3 regions of the Variovorax sp. J31P207 genome follow, and region 2 is predicted to be linked to each of the others. Evidence: riboswitches for the same ligand, from Rfam matches in the RefSeq annotation. Region 2 holds a riboswitch; each other region holds the start of a gene.

Region 1 (5,361 bases), on a different contig from region 2:
GAGGGGTAGCGCGCGGTGCCGAGCAGCAGCCGGCTGTCGAAGCTCTGGCCGTAGAGCACGAGCGGATCGTTGGCGGGAATGGGTGTCATGGGGTGTCCTCAGCCGCCCGTCACGGGGCGGATCACTTCGATGCGGTCGTCGGCCTGCAGCAGGTGCGCGCCATAGTTCGAGCGTGGCACGAACTGGCGGTTGACGGCGACGGCGAACGGCGGCTTGGCTTCGATGAGCGCAAGCGCGTCCGACAGCGTCGTGCCGGCCGGCAGCTGGTGGGGTTGGTCGTTGATGAGCAGGTTCATGGATGGGTTGCGAGGCCGAAGCGGCCGGCCAGCGCCGACTGGCCGGTGGCCAGCAGTTCGAGCGCGACGTCGAGAATCGCCGGCGCGATCATGAAGCCGTGGCGATAGAGGCCGTTGACCTGCATCACGTGCGGGCGCAGCTCGCGCACGGCCGGCAGATTGTCGGGCAGGGTCGGGCGGCACTGGGTCGCGATCTCGACGATGCGCGCTTCCGCGAAGCCGCTGTGCACCGCGTAGGCCGCGCTCAGCAGTTCGAGCGTGGAGCGCACGCTGGCCGGCGACATGTCGTCCGACTCGATTTCGGTGGCACCGATGACGAACAGGTGATCGGGCTTGGGTGCGATGTAGATCGGGTAGCGCGGGTGCACCAGCCGCGTCGGCCGCCGCAGCGTGACTTCGGGCGCATGGACCCGGATCACTTCGCCGCGCACGCCGCGCAGCGCGCTCCACTGCGGCTTGGCGCCGAGACCGCGGCAGTCGATCACGCGTTCGGGCTGGCCGGCGGCGCCGGGACTGAAGTCGTCGGGCGTGCGCGGCGCCTGCCAGTGCAGCCGGACCTTCGGCTGCGCCTGCAGCGTGGCCAGCAGCGCGTCGAGCAAGGCGCGGTTGTCGAGCTGGCCTTCGTCGGGCAGCAGCAGCGCCTGTGCGAAGCGCCGCCCCAGCGCGGGTTCGATGGCCTCGATGCCGGCGGCGTCGAGCGTGCGCATCGCGGGCAGCTCCGGCACCCGTTCGCCGGTGCGCTCCAGCACGCGGCGCAGCCGCGCGGCCTCGGCGGCGTCCTGGCGGTGCCACAGCACCAGCGTGCCTTCGCGCTGGAAGAACACCGGGGCCGCGAGCGCTGCGATCAGCGTCGGCCAGCGGTCGAGCGCGTGGTGCCCCATGCGCACGACCGAGGGCGGCGCCACGGCCGACTCGGCCAGCGGCGCGAGCATCGCGGCAGCGACCCGTGCGGCGGCGCCCTCGGCCTGGGGGCCACCGGCTTCGTACAGGTCGATCTCGCAGCCGGCCCGGGCCAGTGCCAGTGCCAGCAGGCGGCCCATGAGCCCGGCGCCGAGCACGGCCGCGGAGCGGAAAGGGAATTCTTGCGACGGGTTCATTGCGGATTCAGCGTGGGCCACGGCGTGCGTGGCCGATAATTTTCAACATGACCTCTGCATTTTCCCGCTACGCACGCGTGCTCTCGATCGCCGGCTCCGACAGCGGCGGCGGCGCCGGCATCCAGGCCGACCTGAAGACCTTTTCGGCCCTCGGCTGCTACGGGATGACCGCGATCACCGCGCTGACGGCGCAGAACACGCTCGGCGTGTCGGGCATCCACGGCGTGCCGCCGGCCTTCCTGAAGGCGCAGATCCAGGCGGTGGTCGAGGACATCGGCGTCGACGCGGTCAAGCTCGGCATGCTGCATGCGCCCGAGATTGTCGAAGTGGTGGCCTGGGCCATCGACCACTACAAGCTGCCCAACGTGGTGCTCGATCCGGTCATGGTCGCCACCAGCGGCGACCGTCTGATCGCCGCCGAGACGGTGGCTGTGCTGGTGCGCGAACTGTTCCCGCGCGCGACCGTCGTCACGCCCAACCTCGACGAAGCGGCGCTGCTGATCGGCCATGCGATCGACGGCGTCGATGCGCTCGACGACGCGGCCACCGAACTGCTCGCCCTGGGTGCCAGGGCGGTGCTGCTCAAGGGCGGCCACCTGCCGGGCGACGACGTGGTCGACCTGCTGGCCGAGGCCGACGGCGAGCGGCTGCGCCTGTCTTCCACCCGCATCGCGAGCCGCAATCTGCATGGCACGGGCTGCACGCTGTCGTCGGCGATCGCCGCCCACCTGGCGCTCGGCCACGGGCTGCCCGAGGCGGTGGAACGCGCCCGCGGCTATGTCGTGGCCGCCATGGCGGCGGGCGCGCACATGCAGGTCGGCGCCGGTCACGGTCCCCTCAACCACGGCTTTGCGCCAGTGCCGAGCGTCCGCCTGCCTGTGCCGGGCGCGTGACCAGGGCCAGCACGAAGGTCAGGGCCAGGGTCGGCAACGCCGAGCCCCACTGCGGCGCCCAGGCGGCGCAGGCGTGGTAGACCCCGATGCCGCCGATCCAGATGGCGGCGGCGGCCAGGTCGACCTGGCGGCTCGCCAGCGGCACCGGCGCGTTGCCGGTGCCGAGCCGGCCGAGGATGACGCCGTAGAGCGGCACGAACACCGAACTCAGCAGCAGCAGGAAGGGTTCGAGCGTGTGCATCGGCAGCACCAGCGCGAAGCCGATGCAGACCGCGGCCAGCAGCAGGCCCCAGCGCCGTACGCTCCAGCGCGGCTGCAGGCTGTGGGCCGACACCGAGCCCGAGTAGACATCGCCGTAGGCATTGTCGAGCTCGTCGATCAGGATCAGGCCGAGTGCGACCAGGCCGCCCTGGGCCAGCAGCAGGGCGGCGACCAGGTCGGTGCCGGGCTCGGCGACGCTCACGACCATCACGCCGAGCGCGTAGCACCAGATGTTGGCCAGCACATAGCCGATCCAGGTGCCGCTGAAGGCGCCGCCCAGGCCGCCCGTGCTGCGCTTGCCGTGGCGTGCGTAGTCGGCCACCAGCGGCAGCCACGAGACCGGCATGGCGATCACCAGGTCGAGCGCGCCGAACATGCCCATCGAGCCGTCGCCGGGGCGGGTCCAGAAGGTCTCCAGTCCCTTGGCGTGGAGCCGGGCTGCGAACTGCCAGGTCAGCCAGGCCAGCGAGAGCACCACCAGCGGCAGGCCGAAGCGGCTCACGAAGCGGCGCACCAGCTTGACCATCGAGCCGGCCAGCAAGGCCAGCAGCACGGCGCCCCACAGCAGCGTCGTCAGGACGGTGCCCAGCGGGCCGCCGAGCGACCAGCCGAATGCCTGCGCGCCGATGGCCTGGGTGCCTTCGCGCATGATCACGAGCTCGAAGGTGGTCCAGCCGATGAGCTGCACGATGTTGAGCAGCACCGGCAGCCGCGCGAAGGCGCTGCCGTAGGTGGCGTTCATGAGGCCGGCGCTGGCCAGGCCGCTTTCGCAGCCGACACGGGCCGTCCAGGCCAGCAGGCCGGCGCCTATGCAGGAGCCCAGCACGATCGCCAGCATCGCGTCGCGGGTGCCGACCGCGGGCACCAGGTAGGCGCCGATCTGCATCACCAGCAGGCCGACGCCCAGGCTGAACCAGAGCGCCATGTGGTCGCGCCACTGGAAGACGCGGTGCGATTCGCCCAGCGGCGTCAGCGCCTCGTTGGCCGCGGCCGAGGCCTGTTCATGGGTTGTGCTTGCCATCCAATTGCTCCATGCAAGTGTGTGGCAGGTGGGCGAGGCCGGCGACCCGACCGCCGCGCGAGAAAACGTGGCGGCCGCCGGACCAGCTTCCCTGCGCGAGGATTACCTCAGTCAGGTTCAAAGGGACTCTCTCAGCCAGCCTGCAACTGCGTGTTGCGGGCCGGCACCCCTAGCGTTGCTTCCGTCAGGCGAAGCAGGTCGATTGTAGAGCCGGCCGGGGCCGGCGGGTCCGCTCAGGCGGCGGGAGTGCCCGTGGGCTTTGCCGAGCGCGCATCGTCGCGGGCGATCAGCGGCAGGACGATGCGGCGCACGCCGACAGCCAGCAGCCAGAACAGCCCCGTGATCACGATCGCCAGTGCGAGCCCGGCGGCGATGTCGAAGGGGAAATGGGCGCCGACGTAGATGCGGGCCCAGCCGGTGACCAGCGCGATCGCGAACACCGCGAGGCCGAGCGTTCGCAAGGCCGGGCGCAGACAGAGCACCAGTGCCAGTGTGAACATCACGCTCGCATGCGCGCTCGGCAGCGAACCCCTGGCCCCGTGGGCGATGTAGTTCGGGCTCAGGCCGGCGACGAAGGGCCTGGGGAGGTTGAGAGCCTGGGCCAGCGCATGCGCGGCCAGCGCGGCGGCGCCGGCGGCGGCCAGGGTCGCCATCAGGTAGCCGCGTTGTGCGGGCTGCCGCCAGGCGGCCACGGCCAGCAGCACCAGGCAGAGCCAGGACGTTCCCTCGGCCAACAGCGTCGCCAGCCAGAGGAACTGCGCGTCGGGCGCATGGCCAGCGCCGAGCCATTGGAAAAGAGAGATGTTGACGTCCTGCATGTCAGGCGATCCTAAGGCCAGCGGGTGTCCCCACCATGAACGCGGTGTTCACCTCCGGTTCAGGCATCGATCGGTTCTCAGTGGGCGACCCCGAGCAGCGTGTGCAGCCGCGTGCTGGTGGTGGTGTACTGCAGCGGAATCGACTTGTCGGGAAACACGATCGCCGCCGCGCCCCAGGCCGCCAGCGTGGCCTCGTGGAAGCCGCAGACGATCAGCTTCTTCTTGCCGGGGTAGCTGTTGATGTCGCCGACGGCGAAGATCCCGCGCTCCTGGGTCTGGTACTTCTCGGTGTCGACCGGCAGCTGCTTGCGCTCGAGCGCCAGTCCCCAGTCGGCGATCGGCCCGAGCCGCGGCGAGATGCCCAGGCAGCCGATCAGGGCGTCGAAGGGCAGCGCGACGGTCTGCGCGTCGGGCGTGGCGACCTGCAGATGGGCCGGGTCGAAACCGACCGGCTGCCCGACCTGGAGCCGAAGGGCGCCGGCGGCGATGCGCTCGCGCAGTGCCGCGACCGTGGCCTCCTCGGCCTGGAAGACGTCCCGGCGATGCAGCAGCGTGACCGCCCTGGCCAGCGGCAGCAGTGCCAGCGCGGTCTCCAGCGCGGCATCGTCGCCGCCGTGGACGATCACCGACTGGCCCGCAAAGCGTTCGAGGGCGTCGGGGTGGTAGAAAAGCCGCGTGCCTTCGAGGCTGGCGATGCCTTCGACCGCGATGCGCCGCGGGACGAAGGCGCCGACGCCGGCGGCAATGAAGACCGTCTTGCAAAGGAAGGCGTTGCCGCGCGAGGTCCCGAGCAGCAGGCGGCCGTCGTCCTGGCGGACCAGCGTCGCGACCTGCTCGTCGAAGTGGATGCGCGGCTTGAACGGCGCGATCTGCTGCAGCAGGGATTCGGCCAGGCCGCGGCCGGTCGTGACCGGCGTGCCGGGGATGTCGTAGATCGGCTTGTCGCCGTACAGCGCCACGCACTGGCCGCCCGCG
Region 2 (5,361 bases):
AGGCTGGGCTCACCACGGGCGACATGGAGGAGGCGCAGGTCAAGCGCGCGCTGATGGATGCGTCAGCCGAGACCGTGGTGCTGGCTTCTTCCGAAAAGCTCGGCGCTGTTTCGGCCTGGCAGGTTCATCCGCTCAAGCGCGCAGGACGCATCGTGCATTCGACGCAGGCGTCGAGAAAACTGATCGAGCCATTGCGCAAGGCCGGCGTGGGGCTGGTTCGCGCGGACGGCGATGCGCGTTGAGTTTGCCCTCGGCATCCGATCAGCTCGACCCGGCTCCTGGCGAGAGGGTGCGCTCCGCCTGGTCCGCAGTGACGACGCTCACGGGCACGCCGAACCGCTCGATGCGGTGGGCAAGGTCGAGGTGCAACCACCGTGAGATCCGCTCTGGCAGCGTCGAGATGATGACCTCGTCGTATTTCTCGCGCTCGAGTGTCTGGCGCACGGCCTCGTACGGGTCGGTGGCCCCGACGATCCCTTGCACATGTGAGCCCGCGGCCGTGTCGAGCAGCGGAATCGCGAGCTCGAGCGTGATGGCCGCCTCCTCGGTGTCCGGGTCCCAATACGGCCGAGGAACCAAGAGCGTGAACTCGCACGGCTCGCGTGCGGCCCGCTCGGCGACCGCAGCGAGCAGCTTGGGCGAGGCCGCGGTCCGGTGCGCCACGATGAGGATGCGCCGGTTACTCATGATGTGAGCCTTGCGCCATGGAACTGCTCCGCACCGGACGCATCGTTGGCTCTGAGGCATGGATCGAGCCAAGCGATGACCTTTGGGCGTGGCCGCACTCGCGTGAGCGACCGCGGAGCGAACCCCAATGGCAGTCCGACGGAAAAGTTGCGTTGAGCAATCACGGTTCTCCAGCGCTTGGCCGCTCTCAACCCTCATCGAGACCACACCGGGTCAAGTGAAACAGCCTGCCGAGCGCAACGGCTGACACCCCCGGGCGGTCAGCAACATGGTAGTCCTGTCATTCGCTTGGTGCAAATCGAGGGAGCCGAGCTGCCGGGCAGCTGCCGTTCACAGCTACGGCGGCCGTGCATTCCCGTTCGAGCGGGCCTCGCATGGAGAAGCGCCGCCGCCGCCGCGGCAGGCGCGAATGCGCCTAAAATCCGCAATGCTCCGGGGTGCACGCCACAGTGCTGAGATTCAAACCCGCGAACTTGAACCGGTTAGCACCGGCGGAAGAAGAGCAGTTGCTTGGGTCATCGGCGCATCCTGCCGACCCCGAAGCGGCCTTCGGAGCACCCGTTTCACGGTCACCGAGAAGGCCTCATGCACAACTCCTCTGCGAATCCACCTGCGTCCACGGCGGCAGCCGGCGAAGTGGTCGCTGCCGTCCTCGCTTTCATCGCGCAAGACGGTTGCACCGACGCCGCCTTCGATGGCCTGGCGTTGCGCCTGTTCGCCTACCAGTACGCCAACAACCAGCCCTACAAGCGCTTCTGCCAGCGGCGCGGCGCGACCCCGCGAAGCGTGAAGCGCTGGAGCGACATCCCGGCAGTACCGATCGACGCCTTCAAGGAACTGCCGCTGCGCTGCGAGCCGCCGGCCGCCACCGACCGGGTCTTCATGACCAGCGGCACCACCCGCAGCGAGGTCAAGGGCCGCCACTTCCATCCGACGCTGGCGGTCTACGACCGCTCGATGACCCGCAACTTCGCGCAGCGCTTCATGCAGGAGCACGGCCCGATGCGCATGGGCATCCTGTTCCCCACCGAGACCGTGCTGGCCAATTCCTCGCTGGCCCACTATCTGGCGCTGGCCGTGGAGGCGTTCGGCACCGCGGAGAGCCGTTACTTCATGAGCCCGCAGGGGGTAGACCTGCCGGGCCTCTGCGAGGCCCTGTCGGATGCACAGCAGCGCGGCGAGCCTTTCGCCCTGCTCGGCGCCAGCTACAGCTTCGTGCACCTGATCGACGAGCTCAAGCGGCGCGGCCAGTCGTTCCGCCTGCCGGCGGGCAGCCGGGTGCTGGACACCGGCGGCTACAAGGGACAGTCGCGCGACCTGCCGCTCGACACCTTCTATGCGGAGCTGTCCGCGCTGCTCGGCATCGAGCGATCGCACTGTATCAACATGTATGGCATGACCGAGCTGAGCACGCAGTTCTACGATGCGGGCAATGTGTCGGTGCCGTCGGTCAAGTCCGGGCCGCACTGGATCCGCTCGCGCCTGGTCGACCCGCTCACGGGCCGTGAAGTCGGGCCTGCCGAGCGCGGGATCCTGGTCCACTGCGATCTGGCCAATTTCAATTCGGTGACCACCATCCTGACCGAGGACGTGGGCCTGGCGGCGGACGGTGGCTTCCTGCTGCTCGGTCGCGCCGAGGGCGCGCAGGCCAAGGGCTGCTCGCTGGCGGTGGAGGAGTTCATCCGGGCCGCCGCATGACGACGCTGCATGCGACCGCCGGCTACCTGCCGGGCCTGGCGCCGGCGGACGTGCAGTGGCAGGCCCTGCGCTTCGAATCGGGCCCCACCCGGCTCGAGGTCGCCGTTCCGGTGCTGCGTCCGGATCAGATGCGCACCCTCGCCGTGCGTGTCGGGCAGGCCAGCCGCCGCCATCTGAAGACCATGACCGTGTCCGGGATCGTGGACGTCGTCGATCGCGCGATGGCTCGGCTGCTGGACCCGGCCGACCCGTACCGCAGGGAGCTCGACCACCTGCTGCCGATCGTCACCGGCTACGACGCCGAGATGGTCCGCCTCGGCCTCACGGCCTTCTTCAAGACCTTTCGTGCACCGCAGCTGCATCGCTTCGTCGCCGAGGATTTCGCCAATCCCAAGCTGCTGGACGAATTCCAGCCGCGTCCCAAGGGCGGCGCGGCGAAGGCCTTCGGGCCGGAACTGCTGGTCCACGTCTGGGCCGGCAACGTGCCGGCCATTGCGCTCTGGAGCCTGGTCTGCGGGCTGCTCGTGAAGGCCGGAAACATCGGCAAGCTGCCGAGCGCGGAGCCGCTGTTCGCGGGCCTGTTCGCGCGGCTGCTGGCCGAAGTCCACCCGCCCCTGGCCGATTGCCTGGCCGTGGTGTGGTGGAAGGGCGGCGACGAGGAACAGGCGACGGCGCTGTATGCCGAGGCGGACACGGTGCTGGCCTATGGCGGCAACGATGCGCTGGACCAGATCCGGCGCCGGCTGCCGGTCACGACACGCTTCCTGGCCTACGGCCACAAGCTGGGCTTCGGCCTGGTCAGCGCCTCGGCCCTCGACGTCCTGAAAGCCCCGGCGACGGCGCGCTTGGCCGCCTGGGACGTGATGCGCTATGACCAGCAAGGCTGCTACTCCCCGCATGTCTTCTACGTCGAACGCGGCGGCCGGGTGTCGCCGCGCGAGTTCGCGCAGTACCTGGCGAGCGAACTCGCCAACCTGCAGCACCGCTTCCCGCGTCGGGCCCTCTCGCTGGAGGATTCGGCCGCGGTGGCCGGCTGGCGCCAGGGCATCGAGCTGCAGGCGATGGCCGCGGGCGGCGGCGTCGGCGACGTGCTGTTCGGCGAGGACGGCGCGCCCTTCGGCATCGCCTACACCGACGAGGTGAAGGACCTGGCACCGACGGCGTCGAATCGCAGCATCCAGGTCGTCGCGCTCGATGCGCTGGACCAGGTGGTCGCGCAGATCGAGGCGCACCGGCCCTTCCTGCAGACCGCGGGCGTGGCCGCGGCGCCGGCCGAACTGTTCCGGCTGGCCGACCTGCTGGGCGCTGCCGGCGTGACACGCATCAGCGCCGTCGGCGCCATGAGTTCGCCGGAGGCGGGCTGGCACCACGACGGACGGTTCAACCTGCTGGATCTGGTTCGAATGGTCGAGATCGAGCAGTCGGCAGAGGTCGCGGCCGACAAGCTGGCGCCCTACGCCGATTAAGGATCGATGTGAGCTTCCTCGACATCGACCAGGTGAGCTTCACCTTTCCCGGCTGGCCGCCGGTGGTGCACAGCGTCGACTGGCGCATCGCGCAAGGGGAGTTCCATTGCCTGGTCGGACGCAGCGGCTGCGGCAAGACGACCTTGCTCAAGCTGGCCGCGGGCCTGCTGCATCCGCAGGCCGGCAGCATCCGCCTGCAAGGCAGGCCCGTGCTGGCGCCCGGCCCGCAGCTGGGCTTCGTCTTCCAATCGCCCACGCTGCTCGAATGGCACCGCGTGATCGACAACGTGCTGCTGCCGGTGTCGCTGCAGCACAAGCCAACCGCCGACGAGATCGACAAGGCGCAACAGCTGCTGGCACTGCTGGGCCTGGCCGGCCACGCGCAGCATTACCCGCGCCAGTTGTCGGGCGGCCAGCAGAGCCGCGTGGCTCTGGCCCGCGCCCTGATCCTCGAGCCGTCGCTGCTGCTGCTGGACGAGCCCTTTGCAGCGCTCGACGCGATCACCCGTGGCGAACTGCAGGACGACCTGTTGCAGATGTGCCGGCTGCGCCGCACCACCGTCCTGTTCGTCACGCATGACATCGCCGAAGCGGTGTACCTGGGCGACCAGGTCGCGGTGATGAACCGCGGCCGGATCGTCAGCGCCATCCGGGTCGAGGTCGAGAGGCCACGCGCGCCGGCCATGCGCTACGGCGAAGCCTTCAACCGGCATTGCGCGCAGGTGCGCGATGCGATGGACCTGGAGGCGGCATGAAGAAGGCCTCGGTTCGCGCGCGGCTGGGCGCCTGGGCGCTGCTGCTGGCCCTGCTCGCCCTATGGGAACTGGCATCGCGCGCCTCCGGCGTGTCGACGCTGGTCCTGCCGCCGCCCTCGGCGGTGATGAAGTCGCTCTGGAGGGGGCTGTCCACCGGCTACCTGTGGCCCCACATCCGCGCGACCGGCCTCGAGTTGCTGCTCGGCCTGACCCTCGGCTGCCTGATCGGTTTCGCGAGCGGCGTGGTCCTGGCCGAGTCGACGCTGCTGCAACGGTTGCTGAAGCCCTACATCGTGGTCAGCCAAGTGGTCCCCAAGCTGGCGCTGGCGCCGCTCTTCATCGTCTGGTTCGGCTTCGGCATGACCTCGACGGTGGTGATCACGGCGCTGATCTGCTTCTTTCCCTTGATGGAAAACACCGTGACCAGCCTGCAGCAGGTCGACCCGCAGCGGCTGGAACTGTTCCGCATGCTGGGCGCCACCCGGCGCCAGACCCAGCTGCGCCTGAAACTGCCCGCCGGCCTGCCCGGCATCCTGGCGGGGCTGCGGGTGGCCGTGGTCCTGGCGCTCGTCGGGGCGGTGGTCGGCGAGTTCATCGGCGCCAGCCAGGGCCTCGGCGCGCTGATCATCGCCTCCCAAGGGATGATGGACACGCCCCTGATGTTCGCGGTGCTGGTGGTCATCGCCGCGCTCGGGCTGCTGCTCTACGAAATCACGCTGGCCGTCGAGAGGCGACTGCTGCTGCCCTACACCCGA
Region 3 (5,361 bases), on a different contig from region 2:
GGCTACGTCAACGATTTTCCGCTCGAGCGCATCTACCGGGATGTGCGCGTGTGCCAGATCTACGAAGGCACCTCGGACATCCAGAAGCTGCTGATCCAGCGGGCCCTGGCCTGAGACCTTGCGGGACAGACCAAGAAATTGCGCCGCAATTCTTGCTCTGTCCTCAACGGATCAGTGGGCTCTGCACAATACGCCCTGGAACTTTCCGTCGCCCACGCCCTTTTCATGTCCGCATCCCCCTCCAGCCCCGCCCGTGTCCCCTGCCCCTGCGGGCGCCGCGACCGGCGGGAGCTGCCCCTGGCCTACGCGCAGTGCTGCGGCCGCTATGTGGACGATTTCGCGCACACGCCGGCACCGGATGCCGAATCGCTGATGCGCTCGCGCTACACCGCCTTCGTGCGCGAACGCGCCGACTACCTGCTGGCCACCTGGCACGCCTCGACCCGACCGGCGAGCATCGACTTCGAGCCCGCCGTGAAATGGCTGGGCCTGGACGTCCGCTCGCGCTCGGTGCTGGATGCCGACCACGCGGAGGTCGAGTTCGTCGCCCGCCAGCGCAGCAGCGCCGGCGTGGCGAGCCGGCTGCACGAACGCAGCCGCTTCGTGCGCCAGGAGGATGACACGCTGCTCCCCCGCTGGTATTACGTCGACGGCGACCTTCACTGACCGTTCCATTCGAAAATAGTCCATCAGCTGCATGCAGCCTGGAGCGATTGCTATTCATTTGATAGCGATCGCGACGGATTGTGTCCCTTCCAGCGACAGTCCGATTCCTTTTGGGCTATTTATCTTGCGCCGCTCCTGCCTCACACTCCGTACCCTGTGAGCGTTGCGCCAAAGGCGCAGCGACGATCCGCTCAACCGGCCGCAGGCCAAGAGGTGCACCATGGGCAGCTGGAAGAACCGCACGCTGGATTGGGGGCGGCTGTGCGCCGCGATGGCGCTGCCGGCCGTGGCCGCGGTGCTCGTGGCCGCGCCGGACGCGCGCGCGCAGGACAAGAACCTGCTCACGCCCTTCTCGGGCGCGACCGGTGCCCAGCCGCCGGCGCCGTGGCATTTCACCACCTTGCCCAACAAGTCGCCGACCCGCTTCGAGGTCGATCAGCTCGACGGCCAGCGCGTGCTCAAGGTCGATGCCGACAATTCCTACGGGAATCTGGTGCATCCGGCCCGGGTCGAGCTCAACGAGCAGGCCACGCTGGCCTGGCGCTGGCGGGTGGAGTCTTTCGTCGAGGGCGCCGACCTGCGCACGCGTTCCGGCGACGATGGCGCGGCCAAGGTCTGCGTGTTCTTCGATTTCCCGGCCGACCGGCTGTCCCTGGGCGAGCGTACCCGCCTCTCGCTGGCGCGCCGCACCACCGGCGAAGCGGTACCGACCGAGACCCTGTGCTACGTCTGGGACAACAAGGAAGCCAAGGGCAACGCGTTCGACAACGCGTTCACGAAGCGCATCCGCATGGTGGTGCTCGAATCCGGCGCTGCGGCCAAGCCGGGCAGCTGGACCAGCGAGCGGCGCAACCTGCTGTCGGACTACCGCCGTGCCTTCGGTGAAGAGGCCGGCGACATTCGGCCGGACGTGACGGCGGTGGCGATCTCGGCCGACGCGGACAATACCCACGGCCACGGCCTCGCCTATTTCGCCGAGCTCGACCTGCGCGGCAACCCGCCGCCGGTGGCGGCACCGGCCGCCGCTGCGCCGGCCGAGCGGCCGGCCCAGGGCCAATAGGGACTCGCCTGCCCGGCTTGCGCATTCCGACAACCATGAACGACTTCGTTTCACTCCTCGCCAGCCAGGGCGTCGCCCTGGTCTTCGCCGCCACGCTCGCGACGCGCCTCGGGGCGCCGGTACCGGCCGTGCCGTTCCTGGTCGTGGCGGGCGGGCTGACGGTCGGCGGGCAGCTGTCCCTGGTCGCGGTGGTGCTGGCCGCGGTGCTCGGCAACATCCTCGGTGACGGCGTCTGGTTCCTGGCCGGGCGCCGCTGGGGCTACCGCGTGATGCGGCTGCTGTGCCGGATCTCGCTGTCGCCCGACTCCTGCGTCCGGCGCAGCGAATCGATCCTCGGGCGCTGGGGCGGGTGGTCGCTGATCGCGGCCAAGTTCGTGCCCGGCGTCTCGGTGGTGGCGCCGCCGATGGCCGGCGCCCTCGGCATGTCGAACCTGCGTTTCCTGGCCTACGAAACCGTGGCTGCGCTGATCTGGACCCTGCTTTGCCTGTTCGTGGGCCGGATCTTCCATGCCGCGATCCAGGACGTGCTGGCGGTGATCTCCAACATCGGCCTGGGCGCGCTGGCGATCGGCGTGCTGGCGCTGGCGGCCTTCATCGGCTGGCGCTGGCGGCAACGCCGGCTGGCGCAGCGGGTCGACGACATCGTCCACGTCCAGGTCGAAGCCTTGCGCGAGGCCCTGGCGGCGGGCGCCGGCCCGACCGTGATCGACGTCCGCTCGGACGAGGCCCGCGCGCTCGACGCCCGGGCGATCCCGGGCGCGATCGGCATCGGGCTGAAGCAGCTGCCGAAGCGGCTCTCGACCTTCGCCGATGGCCGCGAAGTGGTCGTCTTCTGCGATTGCCCCGACGACGCCACGGCGATCGCGGCTGCGCGCGTGCTGATGAGCGCCGGCCTGCCGCGCGTGCGCGTGCTGGCGGGCGGCCTCGACGCCTGGGTGGCGCTGCATGCCGCCGAGCCGATGCGGACGGTTCCGCCACTGGCGGCGGCACACTCCGCTTGATCGCGGGGCCGCAAGGCACCTAGAATCGGCCCCGCTCCGGGGTGCACGCAGATGCGTGCTGAGATGGCCAAGCGGCCGAACCCGCGAACTTGATCTGGTTCATACCAGCGTAAGAAGAGCTGCGACTCCCCGGCACCCCCACTTCCTTTCCCGGAGCGATGCCGTCCGGAGGCATCGCGGAGCACCCTTTGTTTTCAAGAACTGGAGTGCCCCGCATGAATGCCAGCGACAAGTTCGCTTCCCTGCTCACGCTCACGCGCGAGCCTTTCCCGGCCTCGACCAAGGGCGCCATCGCCGGCAGCCGGCCCGACTTGCGCGTGCCGGTGCGCGAAGTGGCGCTGACCAATGGCGAGCGGGTGTCTCTTTACGACACCTCGGGCCCGTACACCGATCCGGCGGCCGACATCGACGTCCGCCGCGGGCTGCCCGGCGTGCGCGATGCGTGGATCTCCGAACGCAACGACACCGAAAGCTATGAGGGCCGCCTGCATCTCGCGCTGGACGATGGCGCGACCCATGCCGACCGCGATGCCCAGCGCATCGCCGAGCTGCGCGCCGGCGCCGCCGCGCTGCAGCGCACGCCGCGCCGCGCCAAGGCCGGTGCCAACGTCACGCAGATGCACTACGCCCGGCGCGGCATCGTGACGCCCGAGATGGAGTATGTCGCGCTGCGCGAGAACGGCCGGCGCGAATGGATGGCCGAGTACATGGCCGACGAGGCGCGCGAGAAGCGGCTGGCCGGCAACCCGATGGGGGCCCGCATCCCGAAGATCATCACGCCCGAGTTCGTGCGCGACGAAGTGGCGCGCGGCCGCGCCATCATTCCGGCCAACATCAACCACCCGGAAGTCGAGCCGATGGCGATCGGGCGCAACTTCAAGGTCAAGATCAACGCCAACATCGGCAACTCCGCCGTGACCTCCAGCATCGAGGAAGAGGTCGAGAAGCTGGTGTGGGCGATCCGCTGGGGCGCCGACAACGTGATGGACCTGTCGACCGGCCGCAACATCCACACCACGCGCGACTGGATCGTGCGCAACAGCCCGGTGCCGATCGGCACGGTGCCGATCTACCAGGCGCTGGAGAAGGTCGGCGGCGTGGCCGAAGACCTGACCTGGGAGATCTACCGCGACACGCTGATCGAGCAGGCCGAGCAGGGCGTCGACTACTTCACCATCCATGCCGGGCTGCGGCTGCCTTTCATCCATCTCACGGCGGATCGGCGCACCGGCATCGTCTCGCGCGGCGGCTCGATCATGGCCAAGTGGTGCATCTCGCACCACAAGGAGAGCTTCCTCTACACCCACTTCGAGGACATCTGCGACATCATGAAGGCCTACGACGTGAGCTTCTCGCTCGGCGACGGCCTGCGCCCGGGCTGCGCCTCGGACGCCAATGACGAGGCCCAGTTCGCCGAATTGCGCACCCTGGGAGAGCTGACGCAGATCGCCTGGAAGCATGATGTCCAGACCATGATCGAGGGCCCGGGCCACGTGCCGATGCACCTGATCCAGGCCAACATGGACGAGCAGCTGAAGCACTGCCACGAGGCGCCGTTCTACACCCTGGGCCCGCTGACCATCGACATCGCGCCGGGCTACGACCACATCGCCAGCGCGATCGGCGCCGCGATGATCGGCTGGGCCGGCACCGCGATGCTGTGCTACGTCACGCCCAAGGAACACCTGGGCCTGCCGGACCGCGACGACGTCAAGCAGGGGATCATCGCGTACAAGATCGCGGCGCACGCGGCCGACGTGGCCAAGGGGCACCCGGGTGCGCGCTCGCGCGACGACGCGCTGTCGAAGGCGCGCTTCGAGTTCCGCTGGCAGGACCAGTTCAACCTCGGCCTCGACCCCGACACCGCGCGCGAATTCCACGACGAGACCCTGCCCAAGGACAGCAGCAAGGTGGCGCATTTCTGCTCGATGTGCGGGCCCAAGTTCTGCTCGATGAAGATCACCCAGGAGGTGCGCGAGTACGCCGCCCAGCGCGGCATCGAGGCGACCGACGCGGTCGAGGACGGCATGGCCGGCAAGTCGGCGGAGTTCAAGGCGGCCGGCGGCGAGATCTACATTCCGATCCAGCCGGCCTGAGTCGTCACGCCGCTGTGGGGCGACGTTGTTACGATCGCTCCCATGAAAGCTCCTCCCTTCGACGCCGTCCTGTTCGACTGCGACGGCGTCCTGGTCGACTCCGAACCCATCACCAACCGCGTGCTCGCCGAGATGCTCGGCGAGCTCGGCTGGGCGATCAGCACCGAGGAATCGATGCGGATCTTCACCGGCAAGGCGGTCAAGGACGAAGCCGCGCTGATCGAGGCCAGGACCGGCTTCGCGATCACGCCCGAGTGGCTGCACGGCTTCCGCGGCCGCCGCAACGAGGCGCTGGAGCGCGATTTGCTGGCGATTCCCAACGCCGCCCTGGCGGTGCGCGCGCTGCACGCGGCGCTGGACGGCCGCATTGCCTGCGCCTCGGGCGCCGATCGTCACAAGGTCGAGCTGCAGCTCGAGAAGATCGGCATCCTGGACTGCTTCGCAGGCCGGATCTTCAGCGGCCACGAAACCCCGCGCTCCAAGCCCGCGCCGGACGTCTACCTGGCGGCGGCGGCGGCGCTCGGCGTCGACCCGGCGC

What was found. A riboswitch is a leader RNA that binds a small molecule or an ion and turns the genes downstream of it on or off. The one in region 2 is predicted to bind thiamine pyrophosphate.
Region 1: linked by a shared signal. The riboswitch ahead of QTI68_RS35915 (purine-cytosine permease family protein) and the one ahead of QTI68_RS08750 (LuxE/PaaK family acyltransferase) in region 2 are both predicted to bind thiamine pyrophosphate.
Region 3: linked by a shared signal. The riboswitch ahead of thiC (phosphomethylpyrimidine synthase ThiC) and the one ahead of QTI68_RS08750 (LuxE/PaaK family acyltransferase) in region 2 are both predicted to bind thiamine pyrophosphate.

The regions. Positions count from the first base shown of each region.
Region 1 is NZ_JASZYN010000018.1:111,226-116,586, forward strand. It holds gene QTI68_RS35895 (thiazole synthase) at 1-89, opposite strand, end outside; gene thiS (sulfur carrier protein ThiS) at 99-296, opposite strand; gene QTI68_RS35905 (FAD-dependent oxidoreductase) at 293-1,393, opposite strand; gene thiD (bifunctional hydroxymethylpyrimidine kinase/phosphomethylpyrimidine kinase) at 1,441-2,286, shown strand; gene QTI68_RS35915 (purine-cytosine permease family protein) at 2,231-3,568, opposite strand; TPP riboswitch at 3,640-3,749, opposite strand; gene QTI68_RS35920 (phosphatase PAP2 family protein) at 3,802-4,386, opposite strand; gene QTI68_RS35925 (NAD(P)/FAD-dependent oxidoreductase) at 4,464-5,361, opposite strand, start outside.
Region 2 is NZ_JASZYN010000002.1:664,858-670,218, forward strand. It holds gene QTI68_RS08740 (DeoR/GlpR family DNA-binding transcription regulator) at 1-242, shown strand, start outside; gene QTI68_RS08745 (hypothetical protein) at 262-687, opposite strand; TPP riboswitch at 1,111-1,204, shown strand; gene QTI68_RS08750 (LuxE/PaaK family acyltransferase) at 1,273-2,385, shown strand; gene QTI68_RS08755 (acyl-CoA reductase) at 2,382-3,851, shown strand; gene QTI68_RS08760 (ABC transporter ATP-binding protein) at 3,860-4,606, shown strand; gene QTI68_RS08765 (ABC transporter permease) at 4,603-5,361, shown strand, end outside.
Region 3 is NZ_JASZYN010000023.1:33,629-38,989, forward strand. It holds gene QTI68_RS38270 (acyl-CoA dehydrogenase family protein) at 1-114, shown strand, start outside; gene QTI68_RS38275 (YchJ family protein) at 226-666, shown strand; gene QTI68_RS38280 (DUF3047 domain-containing protein) at 887-1,726, shown strand; gene QTI68_RS38285 (VTT domain-containing protein) at 1,762-2,727, shown strand; TPP riboswitch at 2,755-2,860, shown strand; gene thiC (phosphomethylpyrimidine synthase ThiC) at 2,943-4,823, shown strand; gene QTI68_RS38295 (HAD family hydrolase) at 4,866-5,361, shown strand, end outside.